Regions from separate parts of the Halobacillus sp. GSS1 genome, predicted to be linked through region 3. Evidence: predicted binding sites of a transcription regulator. Region 3 holds the regulator's gene; each other region holds the start of a gene.
The links. The regulator Rex, encoded in region 3, represses fermentation and respiration genes when NADH is low (regulators of the CRP and FNR family bind a similar motif). The targets are predictions, from matches to a motif close to TTGTGAAATATTTCACAA.

Region 1 (4,217 bases), on a different contig from region 3:
GGCCCTTGAAGCACCAATTTTCCTGAAGATGTTCTATCTATTAGACTATCACCCAGCGTTCATTCAAGCGGCTTATCGTATTGCCGATTCATCGACGAACATCATTACACCGATGAACCCTTACATCATCATCGTCCTTGCGTTTATGAAAGAATACGATAAGAAAGCTGGCCTTGGTACCTTAATTGCACTCATGCTGCCATACGCAGTGATCTTCTTGAGTGTCTGGATCGTTCTATTGCTAGCCTTTGCCCTCTTAGGAATCCCGTTTGGTCCTGGGGTAGGTATGTATATCAATTAAATCACCTTGTTAACATGAAAAGGGCTCCCGTTAAGGAGCCCTTTTTTGTATAGCAAAGAAAGATATACCTAAGGTTGGTCTAACACTTTTAATATAAGCCTCGGCATCTACTAAAAAAAGAACAGGATAGCATCGATATCTATCCTGTTCTTTTATGTTCTTAATTGAGAGATTTCATGTAGTGGGACAGGAGACCAGAGCTATTTGATTCTCATTCCCCCAAAATTCCTATTATCAAAGTTTAGCTTTGGCTATTCATAACCTTCACACAAACAGGTTCCGGAACATGAACATCCGCTTGAACGAGTGACAGCTTTCCTGTCTCTTTGTCTCTTTCAAACAAGGTCATCGTGTTTGACTTCTGGTTCGTCGCAATTAAGAATTCCTCAGTAGGATCCAGCACAAAATCACGCGGCCAATTTCCTTCCGTAGAAGTCCATTCTACAAACGTTAACTGACCCGTGTCTTGATCTACTTTATAGGAAGCAATGGAGTTATGTCCGCGATTTCCTGCATACACAAATTGTCCATCTGAAGAAATATGGATGGCACTTCCGTCATTGGTTTCGTTAAAACCATCCGGAATCGTTTTAATCGCTTGGTGTTCTGTAAAGCTACCATCTTTCTCGTCATAGTGAAGCACAAGGACTTCTGAACTCAGCTCGGTCATCACATAAGCGTATTTTTGATTCGGGTGGAACGTGATATGTCTAGGTCCACTTCCAGGAGCTGTGTTGAATACTTGGACTTGAGTTAAATCCCCTTGATTAGCGGCGTATGTGATGACGCGGTCACTTCCAAGGTCAATCGCGATCACATATTTTTCATCAGGCGTAAAACCTGCATAATGCATGTGTGGTTTCTCCTGTCGTTCATGTGGGCCTGTACCCGCGTGTTCAACTATAGCAGCTGCTGGATTCAGAGATCCATCTTCCTTTGTTAAGTAAGAGACAATATTCGTTGTATGATAATTCGCTGTTACCACCGTGTTGTTCTCGTGATCGACACTGACATGACATGGAGGAGATCCTGCAGCCGTTTGCGTGTTTAATTTCGTTAACTCTCCCGTTCCCTCTTGAATGGAAAAAGCCGTTACGCCGCCATTTTCTCCTTCTTTGGTCACCGCATATAGCTTCTTATGGTCGTCACTCACGGTTACGTATGTCGGGTTGCCCAGCTCAGCCGCTAATTTCACATCTTGCAATTCTTTGTTATCCGTATCCAGCGTAAATTGATAGACACCTTTACTATCCTTTTTTGTATAGGTTCCTACATATCCAACAAACTTTGTCATTAAGAAAACTCCTTTACATCGGTTGTAGTGGACGATCCTAACAGACCGCCGCTTCCTTTCATTATCTCATAAACGGCTTCGCTTCAAAATCACTGTCATCTCCCTCTTTTATATACCCGGATTCTCATCCCTTTAATGATACATCCATATCTTGTCATTCCAGTAACGGGAACGTATGATGAACATACAAAGGTTCAACTGAACAACCGGGGAGGTTAGGAACATGAGATATAAAAGGAAAGATTACTTCCGCTATGAGTTCAAAAAACCGCTCGAGGCTTTCTTCCGTATTCATAGAATAGGAAAAAAAGAGGTGCATACATCAAAAGGTGAAGCCCACATCATAGATATCAGCCCCCAGGGAATGAAGTTGAGCACAAACCTGGATCTTCCTCACCAGGATGGACACGAGGTCAAATTGTCCATCAGTTTCTACCTGAATAGCCAGCATTTCCTCCTACCTGGGACCATTGTTTGGAAGAAAAAAATTGCCCAGTTTAATTATGGGATTTATATGGACTTGGATGAAGCAGAAAGTAAAGCGCTGGTGGAAGCACTCAAATCCTACGCCAACAACCATGATCATGGGAATGAAATATAAACAACAATCATGAGAAACCTTCAAAAGACCGAATCATAACTAGGACGAAAAAAAGCGAAGGGCGAACGGACAACCGTTCCCCTTCGCTTTTTTTATTAGAGCAAACACATAACCCCCTCAGTTTTATCTCACTGATTAATTGTGTACAACTTTTGAACAAGAAATCGCTTACTTCTTATGTATATTATTCTTTTGTGAAAAACTTCACAAAAAACTATTGTATCTTCCGGTGAAATATTGCACAATAAGTATGTGAAATGATTCACAAACATAATTCGATTATTTGGAGGAATTCAAATGACTACAAACCGTGTAAACCGTGTCGCCTTAATCGGAGCTGGAGCTGTGGGAAGCAGCTATGCTTTTGCAATGTTGAACCAATCTGTGACGCAGGAATTCGTCATTATCGATTTGGATGAAAACAAAGCCATGGGAGATGCCATGGACCTGAATCACGGAAAAGTATTTGCTCCAAACCCAACAAAAACCTGGTACGGAAATTATGAAGATTGTAAAGATGCAGATATTGTTTGTCTATGTGCAGGCGCCAACCAAAAGCCCGGCGAAACTCGTTTAGACCTGGTGAAAAAGAACTTATCTATTTTTAAAACGATTGTGGATCAAGTGATGGCGAGTGGATTCAATGGCATTTTCCTCGTTGCAACGAACCCCGTGGACATTCTTACTTATGCTACATGGAAATTCAGTGGACTTCCGAAAGAACGTGTGATTGGAAGTGGAACAATCCTTGATTCCGGACGGTTCCGTTATTTGTTAGGTGAATATTTTGATGTCAACCCAACAAACGTTCACGCCAATATCATAGGAGAACATGGAGACACAGAACTCCCTGTATGGAGTCAAGCGACGATTGGTGGAGTACCGGTACTTGAACTGGTCCGCCGCCATGAACCTTATACTATGGGTGACCTTGAGGACATTTTCACAAATGTACGAGATGCTGCTTATCAGATCATTGAGAAAAAGGGCGCCACTTATTATGGCATAGCTATGGGTCTGACACGGATTACGAAAGCCATCCTTCGTAATGAAAACAGTGTGATGACCGTGAGTGCTTACTTGAATGGTGAGTACAATCTTCAAGATGTTTATATCGGTGTACCAGCCATCATCAATCGCCAGGGCATCCGTAATATCGTGGAGCTGAATTTAAGTGAAAAAGAGCAAACGCAGCTGGAATACAGCGCAGATGTACTCCAGAATATCCTGGCCGATCATTTCGAAGTGAAACCTACCTACTAGACTGTACAGAAAGAGTGATAACGGATGTGGTTACAACAATATGATCCATTTTCAAACGTATGGCTGAGCGCTTTGGTCGCTGCGCTGCCGATTATTTTCTTCTTTTTAGCCTTGACGCGTTTCCGGATGAAGGGCATTCTCGCTGCCCTTCTCACCCTTATCCTCAGCGTCTTGTCTTCTGTACTATTCTTTGACATGCCGATGGGAAATGCGATTGCTGCTTCTTTTCATGGAATCGCCAACGGGCTGTGGCCAATCGGTTACATCGTCATCATGGCCGTTTGGTTATACAAAATCGCGGTGCGCACTGGAAAATTCACGGTCATCCGTTCAAGTATAGCCAACATCTCTCAGGATCAGCGCCTGCAGCTTTTGCTCATCGGATTCAGCTTTAACGCCTTTTTGGAAGGTGCAGCCGGGTTCGGTGTCCCTATTGCCATCAGTGCCGCTCTCCTTGTCGAGTTAGGTTTCCGACCTTTGAAAGCCGCGGCGTTATGTTTGATTGCAAACGCAGCTTCAGGAGCATTTGGAGCCATTGGTATTCCTGTCATTGTTGGTGCACAGATGGGGAACCTCGAAACCATGGAATTGTCCCGCACTCTTGCTTACCTTTTACCTTTGATTTCTTTCATCATTCCTTTTTTACTCGTGTTCCTTCTTAATGGAAGAAAAGGTATCAAAGAAACATTGCCTGCCCTTTTCGTCGTGAGCGGAATTTACACAGGAGTGCAGATCTTTACCATCCTGTTCCTGGGCCC
Region 2 (4,217 bases), 130 kb from region 3:
TTTTTATAAAGAAACGGGGAGGGAATCTAGTCCTCTTAATAGGAAAACAGACCGCCATTCAGGCTGGGTTCCACTGCGTTTCAGATCAATATCTGGGAAAGTGGTTAGTAATTTTTCCAGCGCAATTTTCCCTTCGAGTCGGGCGAGCGGGGCACCGAGACAAAAGTGGATGCCGAAACCGAATGCCACATGCGCATTTCTTTCTCTCGTCACATCAAAGTGAGAAGCATGTTCAAATTTTTCTTCATCACGGTTAGCCGAACTGATCGATGCGATAACGAAATCCCCACGTCGGATGGGCTGGCCGTGGAAATCAATGCCCTCATCTGCCCATCTGGCCGTTGAGAAATCGACAGGGCTGTAATACCGAAGCCCTTCTTCAATGGCCCCAGGTATGAGAGATGGGTCAGCTTTTACTTTTTCAAGCTGGTCAGAATGCTCAAACAGGGCAAACATCGTGTTCCCGATCAAATTGACGGTTGTTTCATGACCGGCGATGATTAAAAGGACAATCATAGAGTAGAGTTCATTTCTTGTCAGTTGCTCCCCGTCTTCTTCCGTTTGGATGAGGTGGGAAACGAGATCATCCTGAGGCTCTGCTTTACGTTGTTCAAAAAGCTCGGTCAGATATGTAGTGAACGCTTCTACATCCACCATGAAGTCAGGGTCCATTTCGTTGGAGGCAGAGACAATCGTGTTGGACCACTGTCTGAATTTATCCCTGTCCTCTGCGGGAACACCGAGCATCTCACTGATGACGATAATGGGCAGCGGAAAAGCATAATCATCAATTAAATCGACCGTGGTATCTTTTTGTTTCATCTGGTTCAACAGGTCATCCGCAATTTCACGGATTCTTGGTTCCAGTTGTTTAATGGTTTTAGGGTTGAAGTAAGGTTGGACAAGTTTACGCAGGCGTGTATGGTCGGGCGGATCCACGTCGAGCATCATGTTTTGGAAGATGTTGAAGTCATTTTCGCCCGTGTCTTGGGTGGAAGATGAGAATAACTTGCTTTGGTCTTTAATGAAACTAGGTGATTTCAACAGCTCTTTCACGTGATCGTACTTGGTAATCATCCAGGAGTGATTCGTGCCATCATTGTACATTGGAAAAATCGGTTGACCCTCTCGAAGCTCTTCGTAAAACGAATAGGCGCCTTTTTTGAAGTTCGATTGATTCAGTGTTTCCATGTTCCCCATACAAAGTTCCTCCTCTGAAATGATCGATCTTATATAAAGTATATAAGGGAATGAGTGTTATTGGAAATAAAAGGAGTACCAGGTCATCCAGATTATGGGTGACCTGGTACTCCTTTTACTGGTAAGCGTTATTTCTTAAGGTTTTGAGGGAAAGTGATAAGATAAAGATAGGTTTGGAATGAAAGGTGGAAGCATTGTGAAGAAAATTCAATTAGGAAAAAGTGATTTACAGGTCGGGGAGATTGCGCTCGGCTGTATGAGAATGAGTGAACTGAGCACGAAGGATGCATCGGAAGTGATTACAAATGCGGTCGGAAATGGGGTCGACTTATTTGATCACGCTGACATCTATGGAAAAGGCGAATCGGAATCCGTATTTGCTGACGCCCTCAAAAAGACGGATGTGTCACGTGAGGACATCATGCTTCAATCGAAGTGTGGCATTCGCAATGGTTTCTTCGATTTTTCTAAAGAACACATTTTGGAGTCTGTAGACGGAAGTCTGAAGCGGTTGAATACAGATTACCTGGATAGTTTTCTACTCCACCGTCCGGACGCATTGATGGAGCCGGAAGAAGTAGCTGAAGCGTTTGCTACACTGAAAGAAAGTGGGAAGGTGCGTTACTTTGGCGTCAGTAACCAAAACCCGATGCAGATGGAACTGCTGAAGAAATATATGGGCGACAGCTTGATCGTCAACCAGCTGCAACTCAGCATCGTCCATACACCGATGATTGATGCTGGATTCAATGTGAACATGCATAACGACCCGGCCATCGTCAGGGACAGCAATGTTTTGGAATACTGCCGCCTGAATGATATAACCATTCAAGCTTGGTCGCCATTCCAGCATGGAATGATTGAAGGTCCTTTTGTAGGGAATGACGCTTTTCCGGAAGTGAATGCTAAGCTGCAGGAACTTGCAGGGAAGTATGACGTGACGGATTCTGCCATCGCCATTGCCTGGATTCTGCGTCACCCTGCTAACATTCAACCTGTCGTGGGAACCATGAATACCCAGCGAATGCAGGACATTGCCAAAGCTTCTCATATTGTGTTGTCCAGAGAAGAATGGTACGAGCTTTACCGCGCTGCCGGTAACGATTTACCGTAACATTGTTGGAGGAGGCTAATCGGGTCCCGGTTAGCCTCTTTCTTGTATGGAGAACCTTTACTCATTTAAAAAAGGTATATTACAGTATGAGAAAATATCTTTAGCGAATGATAATAAGAGTGATAAATCCGTCTTTTTGATTGAAAATGCTGTAAAAAGAACAGAGATTTTGAAAAAAATTATTAATGTAACCGTTTATTTTGTCAGAATGTGTTGTGCTTCACAAGATTATATTTTACTCTAGTAACGTTAGCTATAAAATGGCACTCTTACTGTTTTATAACAGGTGGAGCTTTCGTTGCTTGTACTAGTTATTTACTTATAAAAAAATGAGCCCCGGGCTCAAAAAAGGAGAAGTGGATATGGCAGATTCATTCACAACAGAAAAAGACGGGCAGACAAACGTTGCTCGTGACGAGCGTGAACTGCTCGACCAACTACTGGAACCTGAAGTACAGGAATCTTTGACTGTTCTTGTGAAAGAGCTTCCGAAGCTTACCGAATTGGTGAAGATTCTTTCAAGCTCCTACGACACCGTTCAATCGATTGCGACGGATGAAGTTCTGAAAAAAGACACGGCTGAGTTCATGTCAGAAGTGGCTGAGCCTCTCAAACATACCGTGAAAGAAGTAGCGCAGAACGCAATCGAAGCGAAAGATCATGCGGAAAGCAGCTCAGAAGTCATCGGACTATTCGGCTTGATGAAGATGTTGAAAGACCCTCAGGCTCAGAAAATGTTCCGTTTCGTCAACGCATACTTAAAAGTATCTGCTGAACGCAATCACAAAGAGTAGGAAATGGAGGAATCAACATGTCAAAAGAAATCGTCATCTTAGGCGGCGGTTACGGCGGGCTTCTTGCTGCGTTGTCTGTACGCCAATACATGGACGCTTCCGAAGCGAACGTCACAATCATTAACAAAACTCCGACACACCAAATCATTACAGAATTGCACCGTTTAGCAGCAGGAAACATTTCTGAGCAGGCGGCAGCACTTCCTCTTGAAAAGTTATTGAAAGGAAAAGACATCAACCTTAAGGTTGCAACGGTCGAGTCCTTTTCTGTCAACGACAAAAAGATTTCACTGGAAGATGGTTCTGAATTGTTCTACGATGCTTTGGTCGTGGCACTGGGTAGTGTAACCAACTACTTCGGGATTCCAGGATTGCAGGAACACAGCATGGTTCTTAAATCTGCGGAAGATGCAAACAAAATCCGTGAACATGTGGAAGCTCGTATCCGTGATTATGCAGCGTCCAATAACGAAGCTGATGCACACATCGTCATTGGAGGCGGTGGCTTGACTGGTGTCGAGCTTGTCGGTGAATTGGCTGATGAAACACCAGCAATGGCTAAAAAATATGGCGTTAACCCTGATGAAATCAAGCTCACACTTGTAGAAGCGATGCCGAAAATTTTGCCAATGCTTCCTGATCACTTAATTGAAAGAGCAACGAAGAGTCTTGAAAAGCGCGGCGTTGAATTCCTGACAGAACTTCCTGTCACGAATGTAGAAGGAAACGTTATCGAGTTGAAAGACGGCCGTAAGCTGACAGCGAACACGTTCGTTTGGACAGGCGGAGTTGCAGGAAATCCACTTGTCGGTGAATCCGGTATTGAAGTGAATCGTGGACGTGCGTCTGTGAACAATTACCTTCAGTCCGTATCTCACAAAGACGTATTTGTTGTTGGTGACAGTGCGGTTTATTTCAAACCAGGTGAAGAACGCCCGCAGCCACCAACTGCACAAATCGCTTGGCAGATGGGTGAGACCGTTGGTTATAACCTATATGCCTTCCTTGAAGACAAGAGCTTTGAAGAGTTTGAACCTGTCAATTCAGGTACACTTGCAAGCCTTGGCCGTAAAGATGCGGTTGCTTTCATCGGTGCCAACCAGACACCA
Region 3 (4,217 bases):
GTAAAAGACGAAAAGGACAATGGCGATTAGTCCGCCAACGATCAAGGCGATGTTCAAGGGATCGAACAACGTCTCAAGCGTCCTTCCCCTTCCTAAGGCAAACAGCACCGAACCAATGCCTGCCGCTATAATCAGGAAACCGACGAGGTCAAACCGCTTCGTCGGGTCCGTTTCGGTCCGTTCAAGAAATTTCGATGATAAAATAAGTCCCGTCAGTCCGAACGGAATGTTGAAGGCGAATAACCACGGCCAGTCCAGATACTGGATGAGAAATCCACCGATGGTTGGTCCGATGGCAGGTGCGACCATGGCGGCAACGCCGTACACGCCGACCGCAAGTCCACGCTCATAACGTGGAAACGAGTTAAAGATGAGCGCCATGGCGATCGGCATCATCAACCCGCCGGCCATTCCCTGGATCGCGCGGGATAGGATGACCATACCGAGCGTCGATGAAAAGAATCCGAGCGTGGAACCTGCAAGGAAAATACAGAGTCCAACAAGATACACTTTCTTTTTCCCGAACCGGTCACCGAAATAGCCGGTAAGCGGCATCGTCATCCCCATCGATACCATGAAGATCGTTAAAATCCACCCGACCGCAACGGCATCGGATTCAAAAATCTCGATGAAGCGCGGCAGAATCGGGTTCAGCATACTATTGTTCAAAATGACCGTGAATGTCCCGAAAAGGACCGACACGACCACGAGCCATTTATGAGGCAGTTTACTCAATCGTCTCACCCGCTTTCTTTCGATACGCGAACTAGTATTTACTATACCACCTGAGCTGTTCGTTAACCATGATTCCGCATGTTTCGACTGTAAGCGCCTTCTGTTCTCATGGAGGTTTACAGGGATTCTGAGAGCGGGTATGAGTGATAGCAACGAACAAAAGGAGGTTCTTTTAATATGGGACGTTTAGATAATAAAATTGCCGTCGTGACCGGATCGGCTACAGGAATCGGTGCGGCAACCGTAAAACGCTTCGCCAGTGAAGGGGCAACGGTCGTGTGCGGAGATATTAATGTAGAAGAAGTACAGAAAACCGTGGATGAAGTAAAGAACGAAGGTGGAAATGCAGAAGCAGTCGAACTTGATGTTTCTGATGTGGATAGTGTCCAGCAGTTCGCCAATTACGTAAAAGAGCATTACGGGAAAGTTGACATCCTGTTCAACAATGCGGGCGTCGATCAGGAAGGCGGAAAGGTCCACGAATACCCTGTGGAACTCTTTGATAAAATCATTGCCGTCGATTTGAGAGGTACGTTCTTGACGAGCAAGTACATCCTCCCCCTCATGCTTGAAAATGGAGGCTCTGTCATCAATACATCATCCATGTCCGGCCAGGCCGCAGATCTCGACCGCTCCGGATACAATGCAGCTAAGGGCGGCATCACCAACTTTACAAGAGCGATGGCGATCGACTATGCGCGTGAAGGCATCCGTGTCAACTCGATTTCTCCGGGTACCATCGAAACGCCGCTCGTTCAGGAACTTGCAGGGTCCAAGCAGGAAGAAGAAGGCCGGGAGTTCCGTGAAGCGAATAAATGGGTCACTCCGATGGGACGTCTGGGACGTCCAGAAGAAATGGCAAACGTCGCCCTGTTCCTTGCTTCTGATGAGAGTTCGTATGTGACAGGTGAAGACATCACCGCTGACGGAGGCATCATGGCCTACACGTGGCCGGGCAAGATGCTCATGGACAAAAGCTGGAAAGAAAATACCGAATAACATAAAAAAAAGCTCAGCGTCAGGCTGAGCTTCTTTTTTATTCTGCATTTTTATAATAAATCAAGTTGTCCGTCCATTCCCCAAACTCATGGATGAACCCTTTCCGGGTGCATTCATACTCAAGGCCGATACTCTCTGCCATCTTCATGGAAGGCGCATTATCCAAATTGATATGGGCCTCGACCCTGTGGTAATTCAATTGATCAAAAGCGATCCTTAACGCTTCAGCAACCGCTTCCTTGCCATAACCCTTCTCCCAATGCTGGTTATGCAGCGCATACCCGATTCTTCCCCACTGGAAATCATATCTTACTAAGGTAGAAAAATCGATCATCCCCACATGGGTACAGTCTTCCTTCAGAAAAACACCGAAGACATAGGCGGTATCCTCCATCGCTAACTGCTGATGTTTCTCCACGAGCTCATCAAACCATTCTTTCGTACAAACACTCATATCAAGACGGCCTTCATCATGGCGGCGCTTAGACGGAAAACGCCCCTCATATCCTTGAAGCCAGCTTTCATAATCTCTTTTCTCAAGCGGTCTAATGACCAATCTTTCTGTTTCTGAACCAAACGATAATGTTTCCAAACCCTTTCCTCCTAAAAAAAAGAGAGTGAGAAACCTCAATGATTTCACACTCGTATGTCTTTCTTATTGGTCTTCCTCTGCTTCCTCTTCGTTCAGTGGATAATGCTTCAGGAAATAAACGAGAGCCTGCAGCTCGATAGCAAGGTCGATATGATGAACCCTGACATTCGACGGCACACTGATTCTCGCTGGTGTAAAGTTGAGGATACCTGAGATCCCTGCATTCACCAATCTGTCGGCAATCCCTTGCGCAGCGGATGACGGAACCGTAAGAATAGCAACAGAAATGTCGCCGAGTTTTTCTTCTAAGTCGTCAATGTGCTCGACCCCGACTCCACCGACTTCAGAACCGATCCGCTCCTCGTTCGCATCGAAGGCGATTTCGATTTTCGTATTGTTGTTTTTCGTGAAATTGTAGTTTAAAAAAGCCGTCCCCAGATTTCCGACACCAATCAACGCGACACGTGTCGTTTCATCCTGGTCGAGCGTTTTTCTGAAAAAGGAGAGCAAATACTCGACGTTGTAGCCGTATCCTTTTTTCCCGAGTGCTCCGAAATAGGAAAAATCGCGGCGGATCGTCGCTGAATCGACTTTGACCGCATCGCTCAGTTCCTTCGAAGACACACGCAGTTTGCCCTGGGTATGAAGGTTATTCAAAAAGCGATAATAGAGCGGCAGCCGCTTCGCTGTCGCCTGTGGAATCTTCGTTTGTTCGATATCCATTAGCACCGGACTCCTTTATCTGTTTCTCGTGTAGTCGCCATTCTTCCCGCCTGTCTTTTCTTTCAAGTAGGTCGGGCCGATGACCATTCCTTTATCTAACGCTTTGCACATATCGTAAACCGTGAGAGCTGTGGCGGAGGCGGCCGTTAGCGCTTCCATTTCCACCCCTGTGCTCCCCTTCGTTTTGACGGAAACCTCGATGTGTAAGGTCGGCTGATCTTCTGTATCCCAATCAAAGGACACATCAATGCCTTTTAAAGACAACGGATGGCACATGGGAATCCAGTCGGACGTGTTTTTCGCTGCCATGATGCCTGCGACCTGGGCTACGGAAAGGACGTCCCCTTTTCCGATCTCATGGTTGGTGATTTTATGATAAATCTCTTCGTTCAATTGTACACTTGTTGCTGCGATGGCCGTCCGTACAGAATCTTTTTTGTCTGAAATATCCACCATACGGGCGTGGCCCTGATCATTAAAATGACTGAACTCCGCCATTTTCTTCTACCCCTTTTTGTAAACAGTACTGATTGAAACACTACTCTTATTCTACCAAAAAATCAAACGGAAGTCGTTAAAGATTTCACATACTTCAGGAGCATTGTGTTGCTAGGGGACGCGCCTATGAGATACACTGATTTTATTGAGGTGAAACGACATGATTCTCATGCAATTGAACCAATTGACGAAGCGTTTCGGCGCCGAGTTGATTTTATCGAATATCAAATTGGAAGTGCAGATGAACGACCGGATTGCCATCGTCGGTCGGAACGGAGCAGGAAAATCGACCTTGCTCAAAATGATGGCTGGTGAAATGAGCCACGATGAGGGCAATATTTTCAAATCGAAAGAAACCACGATGGGCTACCTGGCCCAAAATACAGGGCTGCAGTCAGAGGAAACCATTTGGAACGAGATGGAGAAGGTGTTCGAACACCTGAAGGACCTGGAGAAAGAACTCCGCTCCATGGAAGTGCAGATGGCGGACCCCGAACTGCTCGACGATCAAAAACGCTACCAGCAGCTGCTGACGGATTACGACCGCAAGCAGGAATACTTCAAGACGGCCGGCGGCTATCAGTATGAAGCAGATATCCGCGGCGTGTTGAACGGGTTGAATTTCAAAAACTTCAACTGGGACACACCGATTAACTCCTTGAGTGGCGGG

Region 1: J0K78_RS12190 (L-lactate dehydrogenase) is a predicted target of Rex. The motif match lies at 2,389-2,406, and genes of this name have one in related genera.
Region 2: J0K78_RS10955 (helical membrane plugin domain-containing protein) is a predicted target of Rex. The motif match lies at 2,523-2,540, and genes of this name have one in related genera.

Annotation. Positions count from the first base shown of each region.
Region 1 covers NZ_JAFLHE010000005.1:98,316-102,532, forward strand. The annotation lists gene J0K78_RS12175 (AbgT family transporter) at 1-301, shown strand, start outside; gene J0K78_RS12180 (lactonase family protein) at 543-1,595, opposite strand; gene J0K78_RS12185 (PilZ domain-containing protein) at 1,819-2,196, shown strand; gene J0K78_RS12190 (L-lactate dehydrogenase) at 2,494-3,459, shown strand; gene J0K78_RS12195 (L-lactate permease) at 3,484-4,217, shown strand, end outside.
Region 2 covers NZ_JAFLHE010000004.1:137,116-141,332, forward strand. The annotation lists gene J0K78_RS10945 (cytochrome P450 family protein) at 4-1,200, opposite strand; gene J0K78_RS10950 (aldo/keto reductase) at 1,397-2,314, shown strand; gene J0K78_RS10955 (helical membrane plugin domain-containing protein) at 2,677-3,108, shown strand; gene J0K78_RS10960 (NAD(P)/FAD-dependent oxidoreductase) at 3,126-4,217, shown strand, end outside.
Region 3 covers NZ_JAFLHE010000004.1:5,907-10,123, reverse strand. The annotation lists gene J0K78_RS10360 (MDR family MFS transporter) at 1-735, opposite strand, end outside; gene J0K78_RS10355 (SDR family oxidoreductase) at 913-1,734, shown strand; gene J0K78_RS10350 (GNAT family N-acetyltransferase) at 1,772-2,326, opposite strand; gene J0K78_RS10345 (redox-sensing transcriptional repressor Rex) at 2,390-3,049, opposite strand; gene moaC (cyclic pyranopterin monophosphate synthase MoaC) at 3,065-3,547, opposite strand; gene J0K78_RS10335 (ABC-F family ATP-binding cassette domain-containing protein) at 3,708-4,217, shown strand, end outside.